3 regions of the Teredinibacter sp. KSP-S5-2 genome follow, and region 2 is predicted to be linked to each of the others. Evidence: predicted binding sites of a transcription regulator. Region 2 holds the regulator's gene; each other region holds the start of a gene.
What was found. Region 2 encodes FliA, which starts transcription of late flagellar genes. Its sites were predicted from a motif close to TAAAGTTATNNNNNNNNCGGCCGATANCC; they were not measured.

Region 1 (8,230 bases), 2.2 Mb from region 2:
AATGTTCTCATCCGCAGAAGGTGATATCCGTACTGAAATTCCCGATTTTAATTCGAAAGGATTATTGGGCAAGAATGTTGATATGTTTCATCGTAACCCTGAGCATCAGCAGCAAATTATTCATACCTTGACTGATACTTATACTAGCGAAGTGAAAATCGGCCATCACATTTATGCGCTTACAGCAAACCCCGTCTCGGTTGATGGCGAGCGCATTGGTACGGTGGTCGAATGGCTGGATAGAACGGAAGAAGTGGCCATTGAAAAGGAAATTGATGCAATGGTGGACTTCGCCGTAAAAGGTGATTTTGGTAATCAGATTGACTTGAATAATAAAACCGGCTTCTTTAAAAGTTTAAGTGGTGGATTAAATCGTTTGGTCAGTACGATTAATATCGCGCTTGAAGATATATTGGCTATGCTCTCTGCTTTGGCAAAAGGTGATCTGACCTTACGTATTGAGAGGGATTATGAAGGTGCCTTTGGCGAACTTAAACGTGATGCCAATGCGACAGCAGATAAACTCACAGAAGTCATAAATAATATTCGTCAAAGTGCTTCTGTGATTACTTCGTCCTCGAATGAGTTGGCGGATGGTAATGCCGACCTAAGCCAGCGCACAGAAGAACAAGCTTCCTCTTTGGAAGAGACAGCAGCAAGTATGGTTGAGATGACGGAAACCGTTAAGCAAAGTGCAAGCAACGCCAATGAGGCCTGTGATTTAGCGGTGAAAGCGCAAGACAGAGCCCGGTGTGGTGGTGAGGTGGTAAACCGTGCTGTAAGTGCTATGGATATGATTAATACCGCCAGTAAAAAAATCGCCGACATTATTAGCGTCATTGATGAAATTGCCTTTCAGACTAATTTACTTGCATTGAATGCAGCAGTTGAAGCCGCCCGAGCAGGAGAGCAAGGTAGAGGGTTTGCCGTAGTGGCAAGTGAGGTGCGAAATTTGGCTCAGCGTTCTGCCTCCGCAGCAAAAGAAATCAAAGATTTAATTCGCGATAGTGTGGCCCGTGTTGAAGACGGTGCAACCTTGGTGAATGAATCCGGCGAGACGTTGGTAGAAATAGTGGAGGCGGTGGAAAAAGTTACCCTTATGATGCGTGATATTTCCGAGGCGGCCCGGGAACAGGCAACAGGGATTGAGCAAGTAAATACTGCGGTAACGCAAATGGACCACATGACACAGCAAAATGCGGCTCTGGTGGAAGAAGCAACGGCAGCGAGTGAATCTATGGCCGAGCAGGCTAAAAGTATGAGTCAGATGATTGCGTTTTTTAAAGTGAGTTAATTTAAGTCAACGCTGGTTTTAACTCCACTAAATATAGACATTCTGTCTGGTTTTGAGTTAAATAAAATAAGTGAATTAATTAATTGTTTTACAATGAATAGAAAGATTCTGAGATACAAGATCGTTTCAATTCTGGCATGTCTAGCGTGTATCGCTCTTTTTGTTCCTCTACTTATTCTGTCATCCGTAGGGATAAAAATATTTTTAGGGATAATTCTTTTTATTCTTTTGAGTGTCATTCAAGCAATTTATTATACGAAAGTCGGCTCGTTGAAATGTCCGCATTGTAATAAGCCGGTCTTAGCTAAAGCGATATCTTTAGATCAGTCTCAACTTACACTTTCCGCATACAAAAAATGTTATTTTTGTGGTTACGAATACGAGTAATTGTATAAATCTGCTCTGGAAGTGAATTATATGGGATATAAAGTATCAGAAAGGAAATCCTTGGCGAATACATGTTTATTTCTTGTTCTGCTTGTCTTTTCCTGTAAAGCACTTGCCTGTCGATGTGGCACATTGATCGATGAAGCAAAAATAGCAGAAAGCACCGATGTTATTTTGATCAAAGTTGAATCGCTTCAACTGGGGGAATACTCTGATGGAGAGCGATCCTACCCCGGTCTGGAAGTGGGATATCAGGTTGTCCGCCGTTTTTGGGGGGCTGAGCGTAAACCGAAGCTCATTGAGCTGCTAGACAGCTGTAAAGTCGGATTTTATCCAAATAGAGAATACATCGTGGCGATTCTCAGGAAAGGCCGGTTTGGGATCGACAATGTAATAAGTCAATGTAGTGGCGTGGATTGGGTTTCTAAATCAAATAGACGTGAAAAGACCATCCTTACCGAGGAAATGGTCAACAAATATATCGAAAATAATTCCGATTAACTATTAGAATACGTGTTGGTAGAAGCTGTATTGCGGGGTAGGCTGACCTGGATCCGTAATCATAGCTATTGTCTAAGTGTTTCCAGGTTTTTGTAGAAAGGGTAAATCGTGGGTAATAAAAAGTTTGTTTTTGACGCTATCAACTCCGCATATAAAGCTCAGATTAAAAGCATGTATGATGGTTTTTCTAACAGCATTCTTATGGCGAATGGGGATAATGCTGAAATAGAAAAGGCCGAGGAAAAGTTTAAGGCCGGTATGGAGCACGCGTATAAAATCAGAATGCAGGCTCTCGCGCTTGCAGGTATTCAGGAGTAGCTTTTTATCGGTCGGAAAAACGGTGTGAACCGGGAACGGTGGCAGGAGTTGATGGCGGTGCTGGCTCTACCGCCGTCTGACGAATGCTTTGATTTACTTTCGTCGGCATACGCTGAAAATCACCGACATTACCACACCCCGCGCCACATAGAGTCCATGCTGCGACATATGGATACTGTTGCTGAATTGGCGGAGCATCCGGCTGAGGTTGAGTTAGCTATCTGGTTTCACGACGCGGTATATCGACCTTTCTCATCGACCAATGAACTGGATAGCGCTAAATGGGCGCATCAGTTCTTGTCTGATAATGGTTTTAATAAAAGTGGCATTGATCGGGTCTACAACTTAATTATGGCTACGCGGCATCATTGTGATGTTGTTACGCGGGATGAACAACTTTTGGTCGATATTGACCTGAGTATTTTGGGTGCGCCAGCGGATATTTACGATCAATTTGAACAGAACGTTCGGAAGGAGTACCAGCAGGTCCCGTCAATTATTTTCCGGAAAAAGCGCAAGGAAATACTTAAGTCTTTTTTATCGAGGGATTCGATTTATTATCTAACCTACTTTAGGGAAAAATATGAGCAGGCAGCGAAGCTAAACCTTGAACGCGCAATCGTTCAACTCTAACGAAAGTTTTTAATGCCTTTGAAACTGCTTACCCATTTCCTTGCAGTAATTGCAATACCAGCGATGGTCGTTGGTTTGCCTGAGCTTGCAATGCAATGCCAACTTCCGTTCGAATTTGCCCTGCAGTGAGCTCCGATGCGGCTTTCGCGATATCTGCATCTTCAATTCTGGATTGTGCATCTTCGGTTTGCACAATGCTTTCATAGAGAGAGTTCATACTGCTCGACAGCCTATTTAAACCCGCACCTAGTGTTGCACTTTGCTGATTAAGTTGGCCTTGCGCCTGATCCAGTATCGCCAGTGACGCGTTGGCAGACTCACTATTACTCAGGTCTATATTTGCAAAGCCAATATCCGCGAAAGACTGTTGCAGGTTATTTGCTTCTAGTGTCAGGGTTTGATTTTCCTTAGCGCCGATTTGCAGTTGCAGTGGTGTTTGTTGCGCATAAAGCGGTTGATTGTTAAAGCTGCTGTTTTCCAGGGTGCGATTGACTTCATCCAGTAATTGGCTGGCTTCCTTGTTAATGAGTTGTCGGTCGTTGTCACTGAGTGTCCCGTTGCCTGACTGTATCGCAAGCTCGCGGATGCGCTGAATGCTTTCGGACAGGCCGCTTATGCCCGCATCTTGCGCTTGCAGGAAGGATATACCGTCATTGGCATTGCGAATGGATTGGGTAAAACCACGAATGTTCGCACCCATACGTTGGCTTATTGCCTGGCCTGCCGGATCGTCACCGGCGGAATTAATCCGTTTCCCCGAAGCGATTTGTTTTGCTGCGTTGTATACCGTTTGTGTTGCGGATTGAATGTGATTGGAAAGCGAAGAGCCAGGGATTTTCATGGTGACCTCCAGCGCGACACGCATAACACTGTTGTCTGCTGATCAATCACCTTAGCCTAGCGTATGGTGGAAGGAAACTGAATGACTTTATCGGTATAACAATAGAAGAAGTAAGAAAGTTTGGGTCTTTGGTGGGCAACCACATCCGTAAAATATTTGAATGTGATTGCCGAATAACATCAAGAACAATCCGCTATACGGTATGACCGTTGATTAACACACTGTCCAGCACTTGTTGGCATTGCATGCTGAGCCTATGTGATAAGCGCTGGAATATTCCCCGAATAAACGCATAGGTCGCATCCACTTTATCGAGAACCGGTTTCATACCGAGTAAAGACATGATTTTTCGGATCAAAGCCAACACCAGGCTGGACAGGTTTTTTGCAAGGTTAATACCCTGGCTCAAAATGTAAGCCAAACGATCCATTAAGGTAAACGTGCCAGAACCAATCGACGTAATAAAACTTCCAACAAAGTTAAAGCATTTGTTCAGCACGTAATTGATGGCTTTATCCAACCATTCGAGATTGGTCAGGTTAAAGGATATGGGGCTGGTGCGATTAATCCAGCCTTCAATACTGGCAGGGTCGTTGAGTTTTGCCTTGCGATTGCGCAGCGCGGCCCAGCCCTGATTGCCCACGGTATTGATATAGCCTTGCATACTATGCCACTGGGCACCGGGGAATTCTCCGGGGCTTGGTTGGTAGTAATCATAGTGTTCACCGAGTGTTGTCGGCGCGTGAATAAAGGGCCAGAAGGGGATACATGGCACAATGTCTGTTCTGTGGTAAACACGGAACATTTTCTCGGCGCTCAAGTTCGAGGTGAGCGTATCGGCAAATGGCCTTAAGCCAACTCGGGGGGCGCCAAATGTATACAGGTAGGGCGCTGTGGCGGTGGACGACTTTATTTGCTCTGCGCAACGGGTCGCCAGAGCGCCGCCAAGGCTGTGTCCGATGCAGTGAATGGAATGTACTCCCTGGATTTTCAACTGGCTGATAAATGGGCTCAGCTGAGGCAGCATGGAATGGAAGGCTTGGTTAAAACCGTCGTGCATGGGTTGGCCAAAGGCCGAGCTGGAAACCCCCATATTGAAATTGGTCAGCCAGTCGGCAAGAAATTTGGTCCCGCGGAATATGAGGAAGGCATGGCCTTTGTAAGTATCCTTTCCAAGGCAGACAAAGCCAAAGCCGGAGCGGGATTTTAGGACGCTAGGCCCGCCGGTTCTGCCGGACACCATATTTTGCGGGTTGATATCTAAAATACTGCCGTACTTGGTTTTTAAGGCGGTAACGGCTTCATCGAGGGTGTGAAAATCAACGAGCGCGTAAATACTACTTGCCAGGTTTGCCGCTAATGCGGGAGCTAGGCGGGGCATATCTCACTCCTTAGGTAAGAAAAATGTGTCAGGTCTCGTCATCGTCCGGTGGAGGAATAATGAAAGGGCTGTCGGGCTCTACGTCCCAGGTGCACATCGAAAAAATAGGGCCGCCGTTGACTTCAATGAGTCTGGTTTCATCTGTTAACTCACATTGAACGACCAAAGGTTTGCCGCGGGATTCGGCGTTTTCTGCCGGGTTGCGTTTTACCCCGCTCCATATTTTGTATTCTGTTCCCTGATAGTGAACGTACATTACTTGGGGCACAGAAAACTCCATGGGTAACACCTTACCAACGTGGCTTTTGTCGAACAGGGCGGGCAGGGTGAAATAGCCGTTATCGTCTGTTTGAGTTTCGTCGGTCAGCTCTTTCTGTGCGTAGGCTTTACGACTCAGGCGGGTAACTTTAGCTTGCTCCACCGGTTTGCCGTTGAGTGTGATCTGGCCGGATATTGCTGAGAATAGGCACAGTATTCCGCTTTGGTTTTCTGACACGGCTGTTCCCCCGGAAAGTAGTAGTGTCGTGGCAAGTAAACAGTGTAAGAGCTTCTTTTTTATCATTTTTGTTGGCTTTGTCGCCAGTCCGTATCCATTAGGGAGGAAATAGGTGTCATGCGATTCCAAACGACCGTTTAAGACTAGGATTGCATAGCTGCGTCATAAAACTCAAGCAGGAGAATGCCAACTTAATCACAAGAAGAAGCGATAGCTTCATTGCCTGTTTCTTCGTGCTTTTTATCTTCCATCAAGCTGTCTCCAGGTTAATGTATTTATTATTTGTACCGTTGAGTGGGTTTCTGAATAAGAGACTGTTTTCTGTATGCAATTGCCTGGGCTGGGGCCGAATTATGAAGTTAAACCTCTGTTGTGAAGTGGATCGTCTTATCACCGTGAGGGAAATCTATCAGTCGAATAGCGACGATTTTGTTATGAAAATGTGTCCGTCCTGTTCTCAGCACTGGTTGTACCGCTATCTGGAAGAAGACTGGCGATCCAATATTCAGTTGGGCGAAAACGAATACGAAGCCTGGTATATCGGGGTGTTGGATGAAGAATTGCAGGAGGCCTACAATATGGCGTTCGATAATCTGTCTACCACCAGCGATTTCTTATACCTTTCTTCAAAAGTATTTAATGAGAAAATTTCTGATTGGAAAAAAATTGCGGAATAGCAATTAAGGTCTGTTTCGTTCGTGTGAGCAGTCTTAGTTTGACCAGCGAATATCGTCGCCTTCTTTGGTAAAGGTGCCGCCTTTACTGTTTTGTCGAATAATAAACTCGGCACCGTTAACCATAATGTCAACAATCGGATAGGTGTTTTTCATAATAACAATGGATGCCGCCTGAGTGGTTTTTTTCATTTTCTGAATTTTTGAAATGACTTCAGAAATATGAGTTAGGCTGTCATTGAGTTTTTTAACGGCCTGATCCGCAATTTTAAATTTTCTAATTAACTCAATGTTGTTCGGGTCTTGTTTAATCTGAGCGGCCAGGTTTTTCTCCAGCTTTTTTATCCGTTCAATTTCATGCAGTTTTGCTGCTTGTGCTATACGGACTTTTTCCAAATCTTTATTGTAGTTTTTCTTGGTGCCGACAATAATTTTGGTTCGCACTCCACCTTCAGAACCCAGTGTGTTGACGATTACCTGATTTTTGGCAAAGCATTCACCACCAAAAATTCTTCCCTTGCCACCACCTTGCCCAGCGAGAACCTGATCGTGCGCTTCAATGTGACAATGGCTGAGGTACTCTTTTACATTAATATTTCTGCCTGCACGTATATCGGTGAGGTTGACATAATTTGCCGTGATATTACCTCCTGCAATTAACTTGCAGGAAAAAACCGTGTCATCTCCGTCCGGGTGATCTGCTCCGAGAACACCTGCACCAACGGAAATATCATTGCCCGCTTTCAGAACAGAATTGGTGACGACACCATTCACGATAATATCCCCGGTGACGCTGATCTTCATGCCGGCCATGACTTCGCCTCGTACCAATACGGAGCCATCAAAAACAATATTGCCGGTGGCCATGCCGACGTTTTCCACAACCAGTGTTTTGTCTACGGCAACGCCCTCAGCTTTTATCAGGGGGTGGCCTTTGGTTTCTGCAATTAACAGGTTTTCGTCATCGGGGCTAACGGCTACGCCGTCTAGATCCGAATCAAAAGGGGTATCGTCGCCATCAATGGCTGTAACCACTTCACCGCGAACGTTGTATCCGTTGACGCCTTTGGAAGCCGGTATGCGCCGCATAAGTGGTGTACCTTCCGTGACGAAGGTGAAATCCAGCACTTCCTTCATGTTAACCCGGCCGGTTTTATCTTCCTTATGCTGTCGTTGAATGGTTTCTTCTACCAGGGCTTCAAATTGTGCGTCCTCTCCATCCTGCGGTTCAACGCCCTTGGCAAAAGTCAGTTTTGACACTTCTTCGTTTTGCAGAGCTTGTTCCAATATTTTCTGGTCGCAATATTCCAGCTTAATTCCGGCGGCCAGTATTTTTGCTTCCAGTGTGGTTTTATCCAGCGGCTCGCCACCATAGGCGCGCGTTGTGGTGAGCAGGGCTTCCATTTCTTCATTAACGAGTTCAATGATGACTTCGGCATCTTTTTTCTTGGCGATGGCGATGGTGCCATATTCTTTTTTGGCCGCGTAGGTAACCAGTTTTTCAAGAATGCGGTCTTCAAAGTGAAAGTCGTCGAACTGGTTTTCTCTTATCAGCTCCTGTAGCGATACCAGGCTGTGATGGACTTCGTCATCGGTTGGGTTGAGGTTTGCGTTGAGTAAGCCGGTATCCGGGTCGAAGTCTAAGGTGATTTCGGTATAAACCGGTCGTTCACCCAGTATGTATGTACCGTGTTTATGCTGAATG
Region 2 (8,230 bases):
AATTCCTCCAGACCTTCGTTACGATTAACGAGCGTTTATTACAGGCCTGCTTGTAAGTGCTTAAAAGCGTTTATCTTTCTCTGATACTTAAGCATGTCTTCATCGCTATTCGCGAGTTTTTCTGCTTCCAGTAGATGTCTTTCTACTTTTGGGTAGTTTTTCTGTTTAAGATAAGCGACAGCAATTTGATGGTGAAACTTGGCTTCAGTTGGTTTTTTGTGAATTGCTTTATGCAGTAAACCGATGGCAGATTCGTAGTTACCTAATTTTGCATCATGACTTGCCAGTTTGGCTAAATAATATGGATTCTTCTTGGCGTATTTCGCGGCTTTCTTCGAAAACTTAAGTGCTTTTTCTCTTTGTTGGGTTTCATCATAAAGCACATAAATATTACTGATAGCAGAGAGGTTTCTGGAGTTTAGTTTTAATGCTTTTAAATAAGCTTTTTCAGCAGCATCAAAATTACCTTTGTGTTTTAAAACAACACCATAGTTTGACCAGATAAAATCTGCCTTGGAATAGGTGTCTGTTGCTTTTTCCAAATAAGCCAGAGATTGCTTTATGTCTCCTGTTGCGAAGCGGATCATTGCCAGGTTGTTGTAGTACTCGGCATGGGCTCTGTCGTCAGAGATTTTTTTCGTTTTAATATTTTTCCCTGCATAAACACCGACAAACTCCACCACCATTTTCTTCTGGCTGGGAATGTCTCTCAGACTGTTCCTGGATATAAACAGGGAGTCTTTTGGTAAGTCCACAACCACATTGATATGTCCTGGTATAACATAGAAACCTTGCTTTTCTTCCCAGTCTTCAGGTACATCCGCTGCTTGGTAGCTGGCTTTTAAGCCGACATAACGTGCGCTGGCAACAAATAAATTGGCGAGGGATACACAGTTTCCTGAGCGTTTATCAAAAGTTTCTTGCGCTGTGCGGGTAGCAGTGGCGTTATATCGAATTCCGTACCCCAAACCTGAATCATTGAATAGCAACTCGTGTAGTTTTTTTGCGCGCTTTTCTTTGTCTCTGATGGGGGCAATATTATCATCAAGCATGGTTTTTAGTTCATTACTGATGCCCATTATATCGACGTCGTCAATGGCATTTCTTGCAGCAGATGCTGAATGAACAAGGATAGAAAGACAAAGTGTGCCAGCAAGGAAAAGGGTTTGGACCAGGCGATTTGTAATACTCATTATGTTCACCATTTCATCGTAATTGACGCTTGAAGACCACCTTACTCTAAGTATCGTCAAAGTCGTGTCAGCCCACAAGTGGGCGGTTATTCATTTTCGGTATGCTTTTTGCCACCTCATGGTATTACACGTAACAACTGCCAATAATCCGACGAAGTACATTTTATGGCCGAACCTTTTTTTCAGCATTTAAAATCCTTGCCTGGCACTATGGATGGCCAGTCAACATGGAATAATGTACGTAGTGCCGGCCGGGGTAATTTGAGCATTCCCATTCTTTTGCTTGCTCTGCTTGGGATGATGACGCTGCCGCTGCCTCCATTTCTGCTGGATGCGTTTTTCTCGTTCAATATTGCTCTATCAATCGTTGTCCTACTGGTGGCTGTATACACACTTAGACCACTCGATTTTGCGGTGTTTCCCACCATTTTGCTAATAGCTACGTTACTACGCCTGGCATTGAATGTGGCATCAACACGTGTGGTGCTGTTAAAAGGTCATGAAGGTGGGGACGCGGCCGGAAAGGTGATTCAGTCATTTGGTGAGGTGGTGATTGGGGGTAACTACGCCGTTGGTTTGGTGGTTTTCATCATTCTGATCATTATCAACTTTGTGGTGGTTACCAAAGGTGCGGGGCGTATCTCCGAAGTTAGTGCCCGCTTTACTTTGGATGCCATGCCCGGTAAGCAAATGGCGATTGATGCGGATTTGAATGCCGGCATTATTGACCAGGATGAGGCGAGAACGCGGCGGGCTGATGTTGCAGCCGAAGCTGATTTCTATGGTGCGATGGACGGTGCCAGTAAATTCGTTCGCGGTGATTCTGTAGCAGGCATCCTGATTCTGATCATCAATATTATTGGTGGGTTGATTGTTGGTATGGCTCAGCATCAGCTTGAGTTTCAGGACGCTCTGGAAAAGTATGTGTTGCTCACCATTGGGGATGGTTTGGTTGCTCAGATTCCTTCGTTGCTCCTTTCAGTTGCCGCTGCGATTATGGTGACCCGGGTTAATAGCTCGGAAGATATGAACCGCCAGGTTTTATCGCAAATGTTTGAGTCGCCTAAAGCTTTGGCCGTGGCTGCGGTGATTCTCTTTATCATGGGAGCAATTCCCGGCATGCCGCATTTTCCGTTTTTGGGATTAGCCCTGATATGCGGCATATTGGCGTATTACATTCACTTTCGTCAGCAACAGGCTGAAGTGGTTGAAGAGGGTGGTTTAAGTTCCCGGATTATGTCTCAGCCTGGCGGCCAGTCTCCTTCGGCGGGTGGCGGGGCAACTATTTCGCCACCCTCCAGTCCCGCATTGGCGCCTCCCAGCGGCAGCAGTCCAACGGCTGAGCCTAGCGAAGTAAGTTGGGATGATGTGAAACCCGTGGATATTATCGGGCTGGAAGTGGGGTATCGTTTAATTCCGTTAGTCGATAAAGCTCAGAAAGGAGAGCTTTTGGGCAGAATTAAAGGTGTTCGTAAAAAGTTGTCCCAGGACTTGGGCTTTTTGATCCCGGCGGTACACATTCGCGATAACTTGGATCTTTTGCCAAGCGGTTACCGCATTACCTTGATGGGGGTTTCCATTGGAGAGGGGGAAGTGTTCCCTGACAAATTTATGGCGATTAACCCCGGGCAGGTATTTGGCGCACTGGAAGGAACCAAAACCAAAGACCCGGCGTTTGGTCTGGAAGCGACCTGGATTGATGAAGCCCAGAAGGATAAAGCCCAAACCTTAGGCTATACCGTGGTTGACCCAAGTACGGTTGTGGCGACTCACCTGAATCAAATAATTCAAAACCACACCTATGAACTGATCGGCCACGAAGAGGTACAAAAATGGCTCGATCTACTGGCAGAGAAATCACCCAAACTGGTGGAAGAGCTGGTTCCCAATACCATTACCATTAATCAGTTACTGAAAGTCCTGCAAACATTATTACGTGAGCAGGTGCCCATTCGCGATATGCGCACCATCGCCGAAGCCTTGGCGGGCCATGGCGATAAGAACCTGACGATTCAATCGTTGACCTCTGTGGCTCGCGTTGCTTTATCGCGACAAATAGTTCAAGCCATCGTTGGTCAAGACCCCAATCTTCCCGTTATCACTTTGGATCCCACATTGGAACAATTGTTGCTTCAGTCAGTACAGCAAGCACAAAAAGCTGGCGCTGAGGATGGAGCATTTGTTGAACCTCAGTTAGCCGAAAGACTGAATGTGGCATTGATTGATGCCAGTAAGCAACAAGAAGCGTTAGGCAAGCCAAGTGTACTTCTGGTTGCCGGGCCATTGAGAAATATGATTGCCCAGTTTATTCGATTCAGTGTGCCGAATATGCACGTACTTGCCTACAACGAAGTACCAGACAACAAGCAGATCACCATCGAAGCCACGGTAGGCTCTGAAGTTGTGAACGGAGGCTAGATGGCGGTGATCAGGGACGAAATGATATTAATGACAGATATGAGGTAAGTTTCCATGCCTTTTAGCAATGATACTCAAATGGATCAGCAACAAGTGAAGAAGTTTACTGCTGCGACCATGAGCCGGGCTCTTGAGCTGGTTCGAGCTGAAATGGGACCGGAAGCGGTCATTTTGTCCAGCCGTCGAGTGGACAAAGGTGTTGAGATTATTACCTCACTTGAGCCGGATTTACCGACACGAGGTATCGACGTTCGACGCGAATTTAGTCATAAATTTGACGCCGAAGTGGATCGCGCCATGGCCAGCGACTCTGCATGGAAAACCCAGGCGGGTTTAAGCCAGGCAGCTTCAAGCTACAGCGGCCATGCACAAACCAATGCAGTTCCCAGTCAGGGGCGTCGCGGAGAACAGATTGCCCGCGAAATCGAGTTGGCCAGAGAGAAAATGCTGGAAGCCAAACGTCGCGCAAAAGAAGCGGATGCGCCGCTCGGGCAACAATCTCGCTATGCTGAACCTCATCACGATATTGCCAGTATGCAAGAAACCCGTCGTTCACAGCCCGTGTCTTACCACGATATTCCCGAACTGGAATCACAGCATCAAACCGACGAAAGAAAAATGGCGGAACTGCGTAGCGAAATTGCGGATATGCGAATGCTCCTTGAGCAGCAGCTGTGGCAGATGGGAGAGCGTAAAGGCAGTGGCCTTGGGGTAGCCCAACAGGTGAAACTTCCTGCACAGTTTCCGGTAATTGATCAGCACCTTTCCCGGCTAGGTCTGGCGGAAGATGTGATTGAGGATTTGGTGGTGAATGCTGGAAGCCATAAAAGGGTGAGTGACTCCTGGCGCAGTTGCATGACGCTGCTTTCCAAAAAGATCCCTGTGGTCAAAGACGATATGGTGAGCCGTGGGGGTATCTTTGCCTTTGTTGGTCAAACTGGGGTTGGTAAAACCACCAGTATTGCCAAACTGGCGGCCAAGTATGTGTTGGAGCATGGGCCGGGTAAGGTGGCCTTAGTGACGACAGATACTTACCGTGTTGGAGCTTGTGATCAACTTCGTTCATTGGGGCGTATTCTCAACGTGCCGGTTAGAGCGGTAGACGCTGAGAACAGCCTGTTAACCGTCTTGGCCGGGCTGCGTCAATTTCCCCTTATTTTGATCGATACAGCCGGGTTCAGACATGGCGACCCACTGTTAAAAGAGCAGTTGGCCATGCTGGATACCTGTTCAAGTATCAAAAAAATTCTGGTGATGTCCTGTAACAGCCAGTGGCAAACCATGAAAGCATCGGCTCACGCATACTCGTCTTCGGGTCGCCCTGTGGATGCCTGCGTGCTCACCAAACTGGACGAAACCGCCAGTTTGGGAGAGGCCATTAGCGTGATTTTGCAACAGGGGCTGCCCTTGGCGTACACCACTGATGGCCAGGAAATACCCAAGGATATTGCTAAAGCCAGTGGTCACTCGCTGGTAGCCAGATCCGTTGCCCTGTTGAAAAACAACTCGGCAGATACCGCTAATGTTGCGGCATTTTAGACCTATACTTGGAAGAGTCTGTCTAGATTATTGGGCAAAAAACAGAAATACGCAGTTGAGACCCTATTGAATGACGAACAGTCGACCTATCAAAGTCATCGCGGTCACCGGAGGTAAAGGTGGCGTTGGTAAAACCAATATCTCGGTCAACCTGAGCATTGCTTTGGCAGAAATGCAGAGGCGGGTTGTCCTGTTGGATGCGGACTTGGGGCTTGCTAATGTGGATGTCCTGCTTGGCTTGAATGCACAATATACTTTGGCTCATGTTTTGGAAGGAACCAAATCTCTGCGCGAAATTCTGGTGCAGGGGCCGGGTGGCATTCGAGTGGTTCCTGCTTCCTCAGGTGTGCAGCAGATGGCCGCACTGTCACCTCAGGAACACGCGGGGCTTATTCATGCTTTTGGCGAATTAAGCGAGCAAATGGACGTATTGGTGGTGGATACCGCTGCAGGTATTTCCGATACCGTGGTGAGCTTTGTTCGGGCATCGCAGGAAGTCGTTGTTGTCGTGTGCGACGAGCCATCGTCAATAACGGACGCTTATGCATTGATAAAACTGCTCAATAAAGAGCACGGCCTGTATCGCTTTCGAGTGGTGGCGAACATGACACGTACCTCCCAGGAAGGTATGAACCTGTTTAATAAACTCAATACCGTGTGTGACCGGTTTCTGGATGCATCACTCCACTATATTGGTGCAGTTCCTTTTGATGAGAACGTGAGAAAGGCGGTACAAAAACGCAAAGCCCTTTTGGAATACGCGCCAAGAGCGAAAGCGGCATCCGCAATTCGAGTCATTGCACAAAAAATTGATCAGTGGCCGGTACAAACCGGAGCACGAGGACACCTGGAATTTTTTATAGAGCAACTCCTGCAAGCGCAAACAGCAAACGTGAGCGGGATATGAAAGTAGCACGAGCATGTCGGTATCCGTGGCAGAGAACTTAATGGCATACGAACAGGCAGCGGACGCAAGTAACAACGTCAAGGTTGAGGATTACGCATTTTTGGTGAAGCGCATTGCCCACCATATGATGGCGAGGGTCCCGTCTTGTGTGCAGGTTGAAGACTTGATTCAGGCGGGCATGATTGGGTTGTTAGAAGCCGCACAAAAATATGATGGCAGTAAAGGTGCGAGTTTTGAAACCTACGCCGGCATTCGTATTCGGGGCGCGATTGTTGACGAAATGCGCCGAGGGGATTGGGCACCGCGTTCTGTTCATCGCAATGCCCGACGTGTTGCCGAGGCAATCAATACCGTCGAATCGCGATTGGGACGTGACGCCAAAGATTATGAAATTGCGGAAGAGCTGGGAATTGAACTGGACGAATATCATGAAATTGTGAAGGACAGTGCTTCTACCCGACTATTCAGTTACGAAGATACTTTCGAAGAAGACGAATCCAAAATTGCACCTTCCGTGAGCGGTGTTTCAATCCGAGGCCCGTCCGAAGTTGTGCACAAGGCTGCGCTGCAAAAAGCACTAGCGGAAGCGATTAGACACCTTCCAGAAAGAGAGCAGCTCGTCTTGTCATTGTATTACGAGCAAGAATTGAATTTAAAAGAGATTGGCCAGGTACTTGGGGTGTCCGAGTCGAGAGTGAGTCAAATTCACAGCCAGGCGGCCTTAAGGCTTAAGTCCCGATTGTCTGACTGGGAGTCGCCGGCTGTATAAATAAGTGTCGCATTGGTTAAAAGTTCAGCATGCTTTATAGCAAGTGGTTTTGGCGGCTTCTCAAGAAGTCATAAAAACTGGCTGACTGAGATCAACCGACTAGACTAGATATGAAGGGACAGAGAATTATACCTGTTACTTAGATGTTCTAATCCTGTATTGGGATGCGGAGGTTGCATTGGATAAAAACATGAAAATCTTGATTGTCGACGATTTCTCGACGATGAGGCGCATAATAAAAAATCTGTTGCGAGACCTGGGGTTTACCAACACCCAAGAGGCCGATGACGGCTCAACGGCGTTACCGATGCTAAAAAACGGCGACTTTGATTTTCTGGTTACTGACTGGAATATGCCGGGCATGACCGGAATTGATTTATTAAAAGAATGTCGAGCGGATGCGAAATTGGCTTCGCTTCCGATTTTGATGGTGACCGCAGAAGCGAAACGAGATCAGATTATTGAAGCCGCCCAGGCTGGCGTTAATGGATACGTGGTTAAACCATTCACTGCTCAGGTGCTCAAGGAAAAAATAGACAAGATATTTGAGCGCGTAGACGGGTAATTATCCATTAAGGTTATTCGATGGACAGTCAAGTTCCTCTTCATGAGAATCAACAATTTCAACTTGAGCTTCAGCTATGCGCTAAGCAACTGGTTGATACGCTGCAAAACGATAATTTTGAAAAAGCCTCCCAGCTAATTCATGATTTAATCGAAGCAAGAGATAGCCATATTTTTAATTCGGTAGGTCAACTTACCCGAGCATTACACAGTGCTATTGTCAATTTCCACGTCGATGCCGTTCTTGAAGAGCCACCGGAAAAAAATTCGGATATCCGGGATGCTTCTGATCGTTTGCACTACGTTATTTCGCTGACTCAAAAAGCCGCAGACCAAACCATGGATAAAGTGGAAGCCTGTGCGCCCATCGCCATGAATTTAGGCCTGGAAGCGGAAAAATTAAAGGAAGATTGGAGCAAGTTGAGACGGCGGGAAATGAGCAAGGATGAATTTAAAGAACTTTATACCCGTGTCGATGACTTTCTGGAGCAGCTAAGTGGTGGAACCAGTTTGTTGAACCAAAACCTTCAGGAGATCATTCTCGAGCAAGGGTTTCAGGATCTTACCGGGCAAGTGTTGAAAAAAGTCATCGGACTGATTACTGACGTAGAAAAAGAGTTGGTGAGTTTGATGCGTATTGCGGATCAGGTCGAAAAAGTTACCGGCTTGACGGGCGATGATCAAGAAGCTCTGGATACCGCCGATAACGTTACTGCAGAGGGCCCACAAATTCATGCAGAAAAACGAGAGGATGTGGTGAAAAGTCAGGATGACGTTGACGATTTATTATCTAGTTTAGGGTTTTGAGGAGTATTGAATGGCGTTCGGGGATGACGAAGA
Region 3 (8,230 bases), 1.1 Mb from region 2:
AATTTGCGCCTTGAGAGATTAATAAAAGTCGATGGTCAGCACACAACTATCATTTTAGAAAAGTCCGATTTGGATCATGTTTCTGATACAGGGCTCGCCAATTGGATTGCTAACCTCGACCGCGCTCACCAAGCAATGGCAGACTTAACAGGTGTAACGGTATATGACCCGATAGAAGTGCTTGGCGTACGGCACTACCCTGGTGGCTGGGCCGTAGCTGGTAACCCCGTGCAATGGTACAAACCTTATATTGCTGAAAACATGGCCAGGGTGGAACAACACGGTGATTGGGTGTTCGGCATTTTGCATGAGTTTGGACACGACTTTGATCATGACGCATGGAACTTCGATGCAGAATTTTTTGGCAGCTTTAAAGCGGCCTATGTTATCGACACACTACCAGCAAAAGTTCTGCTTGCTGAACATGGTAAGCCCGCAGAATACTTGGAAGGGCGTGCCGCAAGAATATTTTTCCAAACTCATCCAGGTATCAGTGACAGATTTATTTATCGTCTGTTAGCAATAAGCGACGTTATTGGCTGGGAGCCGTTTAAGCAAACTTTTAGAAGCATGCTTACGCATTCCTCTCCAACAAATACCCGAAGACAAAAATTTGATTTGTTTATTGGCCTTTTGTCCCAGCATTCCGGGCAGGCTGTCGCAGCCATGATTCCGGCAAGTGAGCAAGCAGAAATTGACACATGGCTGGGGCTGCAATAAAAAGGAAATTAAAAACTTATTGATACTCAGAAATACGCAAGCCTCGTTATGTTTAACGAGGCTTTTTCGTTAAATAATCGGTTATGAAAATTCAGACTAATTAGGACCCCCCCCTAAAAAACAGTCTCATCGACAGTAAAGTCTGCGGTTATGGTTCAGGCATTCAACGCTCTCTACAAAACTTTAAAGATATTCTCTTTTAAAAAATCAATAGTCACACGCACTTTTTTAGGCAAATAGGATCGGCTGGGATACAACATCCAGGCACCCGTGTTAAATGTTGTCGCAGTCACAGCGTAGTCCGGAAACAGATCGACCAACCTTCCGGCTCGAATATCCCGATCAACCATCCAATCAGCGAGTAAACCAGGCCCCAATCCTTGTCGCACAGCTTCTCGAAGGGCTAGAGCATTGGAACAAAAAAGCTTGCCTTGAACCCACATTTCTTCAACTTCTTGTAACGAGTTTTTAAATATCCATCGTGTCCGAAAATCGGGGTAGGTAAACAAAATACACGAACACTCGCCCAAGTGTTCTGGTCGCCTCAACCCCGGATGACTCCGCAAATACTCTGGACTTGCAACCACCCGATATTGAGTATTCATCAATTTCGTTACTATGAGATCTTTATCCATCGTAGGGCCTAAACGAATAGCAAGATCCAACTTATGCTCTATCAAGTTTAAGTTGTCATCAGACAATTTAAGCTCCAAATCAATTTTGGGGAACCTTTGATAAAAATCACCCAATAACGGCACTATACACTCTTGCCCAAACGCCACGGACGAAGTGACCCTCAGTAACCCTTTTGGTTCTTCAACTATCTGACCGGCCTCTATGCCAGCGCGCTCCAACTCTTCATACAACGGCTCAACCCTAGCCAAATAGCGTTCTCCTGCTTCAGTTAAAGATTGAGATCGTGTCGTTCTCTGAAACAGCCTTACACCAACTTCAGATTCCAGCCCGGCAATCATTCGAGACACCGTGGAAGGATCTACATCATGTTTACGTGCCGCATCAGCAAAACTGCCTAAATGCGATACATCGATAAAGTATTGAAGGGTTTTGATATCCATTAATGCAGTATACGCATCAATGTAATGCGCTGAAATCTGTTTGATTCACAAATAAAGCGAATACCATTCTAAGTACTGGCTTACTAGTACAGCATCCTTTTTAACTACATAACTTGGGACGACATAAAATGCAAAGAATCTCCTTTCTTGGAACCGGTGCAATGGGCAGCAGAATGGCAAAAAACCTTTTTGATGCGGGCTACGAAGTTACTGTCTGGAACAGGACACAGGATAAAGCTCAGCACCTGTTTGACATGGGTATAAACAAGGCACCCTCACCTAAAGAAGCGGCCACAGACGCAGACCTCGTTATTTCTATGGTCAGAGATGTTGAAGCATCTCGTTACATCTGGCTGGATGAAGAATTAGGCGCATTAAGATCAATGAAAAAGGATGCCATAGGCATTGAGTGCTCTACCCTTTCCCTGCCGTATATAAACGAACTCTCGACACTATTTTGCGAACAGGGCATATCGTTTCTTGATGCACCTGTTGCCGGATCAAGACCCCAAGCAGAGGCGGGAAAACTAATTTTTTTTGTAGGTGGGAATGTGCAAACAGTACAGGCTGTATGCCCAATACTCGAGCTTATGGGAATGTCTGTTTACCATGCGGGGGAGCACGGTTCAGGAACAATTATCAAACTGATGGTAAATGGGTTGTTTGGTGCACAACTCGCCGTGCTCTCAGAGCTTATGGGCTTTGCCGCAAGAACCCAAATTGACTTAGAAAAAGCAGTTAGAATTCTTCAGGGCACACCTGTATGCAGCCCCGCCACCGCAAACGCAGCAACAGCAATGCTCAATCACGCCTATGAACCCGCCTTTCCCATCGAGTTAGTAGATAAAGACTTTCAACTCATTGAAAAATCAGTTGCGGCCATCAATTCAAAAGCACCGATATGTGATGCGACAAAAAACCTTTACAGTCAGGCAATTCAAGGTGGGTATGGTAGGGACAATATCACAGGTGTGTATCAGCTATATTGCGATTTCGCTGGATAGATCTTCCACATACTACTTCGAGAGCAAAGCGCGTTTCGGCGGACACACCAATCCGCCGTTAACTTCTTAAGACAGCTCTTTATCCCCGAGAGTTTGCCAAGCTCTCATACCATTGAGAGAAGGAGACATCGTTAAAAGGCCAACCAATTTCTTTACCAGTTTGACGGTCTTTAATCACAGGGATGCGAATGCCGTACAGCTCAACCAACTGCTTGTCAGAGGTGATATCCACTTCTATCAAATCAATCGCGATACAGGATTGTTCAACTGCTTCTATAGCCAGGTCGCACAGATGACATCCGTCAGTGGTGTACAGGATCATTTTTCGCATAGGGATAGCCGGGCTCATTTATTAGCCCGCTATCACCATGACTATGCGGACTGAGAACCCAATTCTACTAGAGAATCTAATACTTGAGCTACATAAGGGCTGAAAACACTGCGTGATTCATCCTCTTCATGGTCCCGTGCGGCGAAATGGTATTCAGAAAAGTAGTTGGTGAGATCTGAGAAGGCCTGTCGACCAATACCCATTTGCTCCGCCGTTTCTCTGGCAGCTTCTAATTGTTGAACAAGGTCACGTAAGAGCAGAATGCGGTTTTCCTCCTGAGAGGTTCCAGATTCCAATTGATCTTTTTCTTGACCAAGTTGTGCGACAGCACCGTATGCTGATGCCACTTGTTCGCTGTATTGTTGCTTGAGATTTAACGCAAATTTGGCAATTTCATCGGTGTCATAACCAATGTTCAGCGCTTGTTCGAAGGCTTTATCCAAATTACCGTTATAAAAAGTTTCGGCAATATCATTCACTTTGGATAACAAATCGTTAATTGCTTTAATTTCCCCCTCATCCAACTCCCCTTCCACTTCAAAGAAAAAGTCGTCAGCGGATGAGCTCTTTTGCGATACCGCAACTTGTTGTCGGTAATAGCCATTGCCTTCATCACTGCGATAATTTGCCGCAGCAAATTCACTGGAATAACGAGAAAAAGCTTTGATAGTCACCGTGTCTCCATCCTGAGTTTTCAACTCAAAGCTGAAGCTGCGTGTTTGCGAAACCGTATGGGATATCGCAGACGCATCCAATAGTGCTTTTAATCGCTCCGGGGAGCGATCTAAAGTCTCGGCAATGGGGTTTTTCGGCGCTTGAGCAACAACCTCAGCAGGTTGTTCTTCCCCCATAGGTTTACCGGATTCGATTTTTTCAACCGGATCTTGCAAACCAAACTTCTCAGCCATCTCAGAAACGCCTGACAGTACATCGCTGTAGGTTTTTTCAATTGCAGTTTTGACATCACCATTGAGAAAACCGGCAGCCGCTAGCTGCTCAGCCGCTTCAGTGTAACCTTTAATAAAACCCTGCAATCCCGCTTCTAATCGAGATTGCAGTTCTTCCGCGGTGGCGCCGTCCTGCACGTCTCGAGTGAGTTGTAGCTCGATAAAGCTCAAAATTGTCGAAGCAGCTTGGGTTTTCTCAGCTGCGGGCTTCACCGCGGCCGTCTGGTCTACTTCCCCCGTGGGGCCATATGTCAAGGCTGGAGATCGTTGACCGCGAGAGAAATAGGTGGATTCAGATGTGGAAGACGCAGAAGCTCGAACATATGTCGTTCTTCCCTGATCATCGGTTTTTACGGCTTCAGCCTCCGCAAAGGTTGAATGCCTCTGTTGCAAAGCCTGAGAATACTGCCCTGCAAATACATTGGCTAGAGAAATCATAACGCACCCCGTTTAGCGTTGTTCAAAGGGGGTGTCGGCCAAGGTTGAAATAACTTAAATAGCGAATGCTGTTAAGAATACGTTAGGTAAGGAGCAATGGAGCATATAACGCTTCCATTGCCCAAAATACGCAATTAATTGAACACAAAGAACCAGACCAGCCCTACCGCGGCCGCAGCCGCCAGAATCACCAGTGGCCAGATTGAGTTTCCGTTTTTCGCTACCACAGGTTGTGATTGAGCGGACACCTTATATTGCGCAGCCGCGCTGCTTTTCTTTGGTTTTGCCGGCCGAGGTGACTGAGCTCCGCCAGTTGCAGCGGGTTTCCCTTCGGCAGAACCCTGCCCCGCTTTACGTCCATGCCCTAAAAGGGTTGGAGCTTCGTTCATCACTTTAAACACAGGTCGTACAGTGGTGGAATCAAGATTTTCCGATGGCCCTTCAACACGGAACTTTAACGTGTCAAAACCAAGTTCATCGCCATTACGCAGAACAGCTCGCTCGATTTTTTGACCGTTAACGTAAGTCCCATTTGAGGACCCTAGATCACTCACGGATAGCCCCTGGTCAGTCACAGAAAGCGAGGCATGTTTACGAGATAAATGCGCAACACCTAAACTAATATCGCACTCTTTTGAACGGCCCAATATTTTTGTGTCTTTTATTGTGTAACGCTTGTTAGATAGCGCGCTGCTTAGCGCAACAAGAGCCCAATCCTGTTTTGCTTCTGTGGGCTGACTGGAGGCAGTGGCTCGTTGATGTTTAGGATCAATAATCTCAAATTCCACACCCGCAATTGAAAATACATCACCAGAAGCTAATGTTTCTTCCCCAATAATTGGTGCCCCATTCTTTTTAACACTGCCATCTTCAACCAGACTTTCAATTTTTACCGTAGCTTGAGAAACATGTATATATGCAGCCTGAGCAGCCACGCCTGACTTATGGATGGGAATTTCACAATCACTTGCAGCCCCCAGCGTATAATGCGGCTCCACTAACCAAAGTGGCCCTTTTGACTGATTTTTAAATTTCAATTGATACATGTTTTCGCCCTTGAATAGTACTTCTTAATAACGCTCCTGATACCACTTTTTCCGTTTTTTTCGACAAAGTGATTGTTTTTCGATCACCCACATTTCTCTGTGCGGATTATTCTAACTTTAAATCAAATTGTGAAAGCTACCAAGAAAACTGGAGATATTTCAGTACTATTTCGAGACATAAGACAAAAAGTAGTTTAGTCTCAAATATAAGATTGTTTTCAACAACTTTGCGACCATTTTTCAACCAAATACTTGGATGTTTTAAAATATAAAAATGTTGTTTTCCGGTCATCAATCAGAAACAAACGTTGGTTTACTGCGTACCAACAATGAGGATTGTTTCCTGGCATCCCCCAAATTAGGTTTATGGCTGGTCGCTGATGGCATGGGTGGGCATGCGGCCGGCGAAGTCGCCAGTGATATCGCCGCAAAAACGGTTCACAACAAACTCCGCGAAGGGGCATCACTAGTTGAAGCGATTCAAGCTGCTCACCAAGGCATATTACACGCTTCCTCTATGGGGATCGGCGGACAAGGCATGGGGTCCACAGTAGTTGCCTTACACTCAGAAGAAACCCGGTACGAAATTGCCTGGGTGGGAGACAGCCGCGCGTACCTGTTTACCAAACACGGCCCAGACGAAGAAAGCGAATTTCAACAATTAACCCGCGATCATTCCTACGTTCAGTTTTTGTATGAGTCCGGTGCAATTTCGCAAAACGAGATGGAAGACCACCCGGAAAAAAATATTATCACGCAATGCCTTGGTTCACTCGACATGGACAGAGTTAACGTTGATTTGCTGCAACGGGACTGGCGAAAAAATGACTTGGTGCTGTTATGCAGCGATGGGCTGACGGACAAGGTCGACAGCGACACTATAAAATCAATCCTTGATAGCAGTAAATCCCTCCCTGAAATGTCCAAAAGACTCGTTACCGCTGCCCTGGAAAAAGGTGGGCACGATAACATTACCGTTCAGTTGATCGCACCGCCCTCACCTTGGCTTAGGCTTTTACAGCGTGCCAGTCGCAAAGCGTATCAGGCATTCTCCAATCGCAAACCTGTCTAGTTGGGTATGAATGTGGTATAAACCCACGCCTTTAATGTCATCCCGATATCTTTAAATGAGCCAAACAGGAAAAGTCCTATTCAAGTCAATATTTGCCCTTGCCGTTCTGGCTGCGGTAATTGTTTGGGTGGAACTTGAATACACATGGCAGGCAACACTCGTCGCCTGGTCAAAACTTGGCCTCATAGCAACCCTACTTGCCATATGCCTTGTCCTAACCAGCCACCTGCTAAGGGTTGCGCGTATTTATTTCGCATACAACCGTCGCGGCCAAGTGGCCTTTAAACGCGTGATGGCCGTTAGCCTTGTTCACAATACCGTCTCTTACCTTTTACCAATGCGTTTAGGTGAAGCGGCTTTACCCACCCTCAGTAAATATCAACTGGATGTCGAACTACGCTACTCGCTGGCAACACTGCTGTTAATTCGGTTATTTGACGCTCATGTACTATTGTTACTCTTGAGCTTTTTTGCCGGTTCGATTTGGTTGGGAAAACACGCGGTTTGGGGGCCGATAGTATTGATACTTGCACTCCCCACCGTTATGACCCTAATGAAAACAGCCGGTGATAGACTACCGAAGTTAAGCTTTGCTCAACCGCTATATGCCAACACATCAAGCTGGGTATCTTTGTACGCTATTACCCTGGCTATTTGGTTAGTAAAGCTGTTTGCCCTGGCCTATGTCGCTTCAATATTGGGTGACCTGCCTATTGACCACGCGTGGCTGGCCACTATCATAGCCGATGGCAGTGCCCTTTCTCCGATAACAGGTATCGCCAATTCGGGCACATTTGAGTTTGCATTTGCCTTACCCTTGGTTCCACTCGGCTATGAGATGGAAACATTGGTTAAAGCGGCAGTAAACCTTCATATTTTTATTTTTTTCATAAACATGGCTGCGGGAGCCTTCGGTGCAATGTTTTTGCAACGAAAAACAGGTACATAAGCCGCAGCGGATTTTAAGTTAGTAACAGGCACTATCACTATGCAATTACCGAGTTTGACCATTGTTGTTCCCGTATACAATGAGGAAGACAATATCCGCCCGTTGTTCCAAGCCCTGAGAGACGCCATGATCGGTTACGAGGGAGAGTGGAAAGCTATCCTGGTCAATGACGGTAGTGTAGATGACACCGCCAAAACGCTAACAGAATGTGTTGCTGAATTCGGTCCGCAATTTATTCATATTGAGTTACAACGGAATTTTGGCCAGACGGCCGCGATGCAGGCCGGTATCGACGCCGCCAATACCGAGTTAATTGCCACTATGGATGGCGATTTACAAAACGATCCGGCGGATATTCCCCGCCTAGTGAAAGAGTTACTGTCTCGTGATCTGGATTTACTTCAAGGCTGGAGAAAAAACAGACAAGATAAATTAATGTCCAGGAAATTCCCCTCTCGCATTGCCAATAAAATTATCCAGCGTGTGAGTGGTGTAAAACTGGATGATTACGGTTGCAGCCTGAAGGTTTATCGTGCAGACGTGGTAAAACAAATTCGGCTATACGGTGAAATGCACCGTTTTATTCCTGTGTGGATGGCCACGGTATGCCCTCCCCATCGAATTGGTCAGACAGTAGTAAACCATCG

Region 1: a site for FliA is predicted at 4,036-4,064, ahead of P5V12_RS01100 (flagellin). Genes of this name have one in related genera too.
Region 3: a site for FliA is predicted at 4,546-4,574, ahead of P5V12_RS08500 (DUF5610 domain-containing protein). Genes of this name have one in related genera too.

Annotation. Positions count from the first base shown of each region.
Region 1 covers NZ_CP120416.1:221,777-230,006, forward strand. Annotated here, with positions in the region: gene P5V12_RS01080 (methyl-accepting chemotaxis protein) at 1-1,294, shown strand, start outside; gene P5V12_RS01085 (hypothetical protein) at 1,712-2,182, shown strand; gene P5V12_RS01090 (hypothetical protein) at 2,291-2,500, shown strand; gene P5V12_RS01095 (hypothetical protein) at 2,525-3,133, shown strand; gene P5V12_RS01100 (flagellin) at 3,162-3,974, opposite strand; gene P5V12_RS01105 (lipase family protein) at 4,168-5,355, opposite strand; gene P5V12_RS01110 (carboxypeptidase-like regulatory domain-containing protein) at 5,384-5,851, opposite strand; gene P5V12_RS01115 (hypothetical protein) at 6,205-6,528, shown strand; gene P5V12_RS01120 (FapA family protein) at 6,562-8,230, opposite strand, start outside.
Region 2 covers NZ_CP120416.1:3,020,359-3,028,588, reverse strand. Annotated here, with positions in the region: gene flhB (flagellar biosynthesis protein FlhB) at 1-28, shown strand, start outside; gene P5V12_RS13015 (tetratricopeptide repeat protein) at 39-1,193, opposite strand; gene flhA (flagellar biosynthesis protein FlhA) at 1,359-3,611, shown strand; gene flhF (flagellar biosynthesis protein FlhF) at 3,666-5,150, shown strand; gene P5V12_RS13000 (MinD/ParA family protein) at 5,221-6,057, shown strand; gene P5V12_RS12995 (RNA polymerase sigma factor FliA) at 6,071-6,826, shown strand; gene cheY (chemotaxis response regulator CheY) at 7,005-7,391, shown strand; gene P5V12_RS12985 (protein phosphatase CheZ) at 7,412-8,197, shown strand; gene P5V12_RS12980 (chemotaxis protein CheA) at 8,208-8,230, shown strand, end outside.
Region 3 covers NZ_CP120416.1:1,873,496-1,881,725, reverse strand. Annotated here, with positions in the region: gene P5V12_RS08520 (carbohydrate-binding protein) at 1-720, shown strand, start outside; gene P5V12_RS08515 (LysR family transcriptional regulator) at 894-1,796, opposite strand; gene P5V12_RS08510 (NAD(P)-dependent oxidoreductase) at 1,925-2,800, shown strand; gene P5V12_RS08505 (glutaredoxin family protein) at 2,880-3,149, opposite strand; gene P5V12_RS08500 (DUF5610 domain-containing protein) at 3,173-4,516, opposite strand; gene P5V12_RS08495 (FHA domain-containing protein) at 4,651-5,562, opposite strand; gene P5V12_RS08490 (PP2C family protein-serine/threonine phosphatase) at 5,837-6,634, shown strand; gene P5V12_RS08485 (lysylphosphatidylglycerol synthase transmembrane domain-containing protein) at 6,690-7,583, shown strand; gene P5V12_RS08480 (glycosyltransferase family 2 protein) at 7,623-8,230, shown strand, end outside.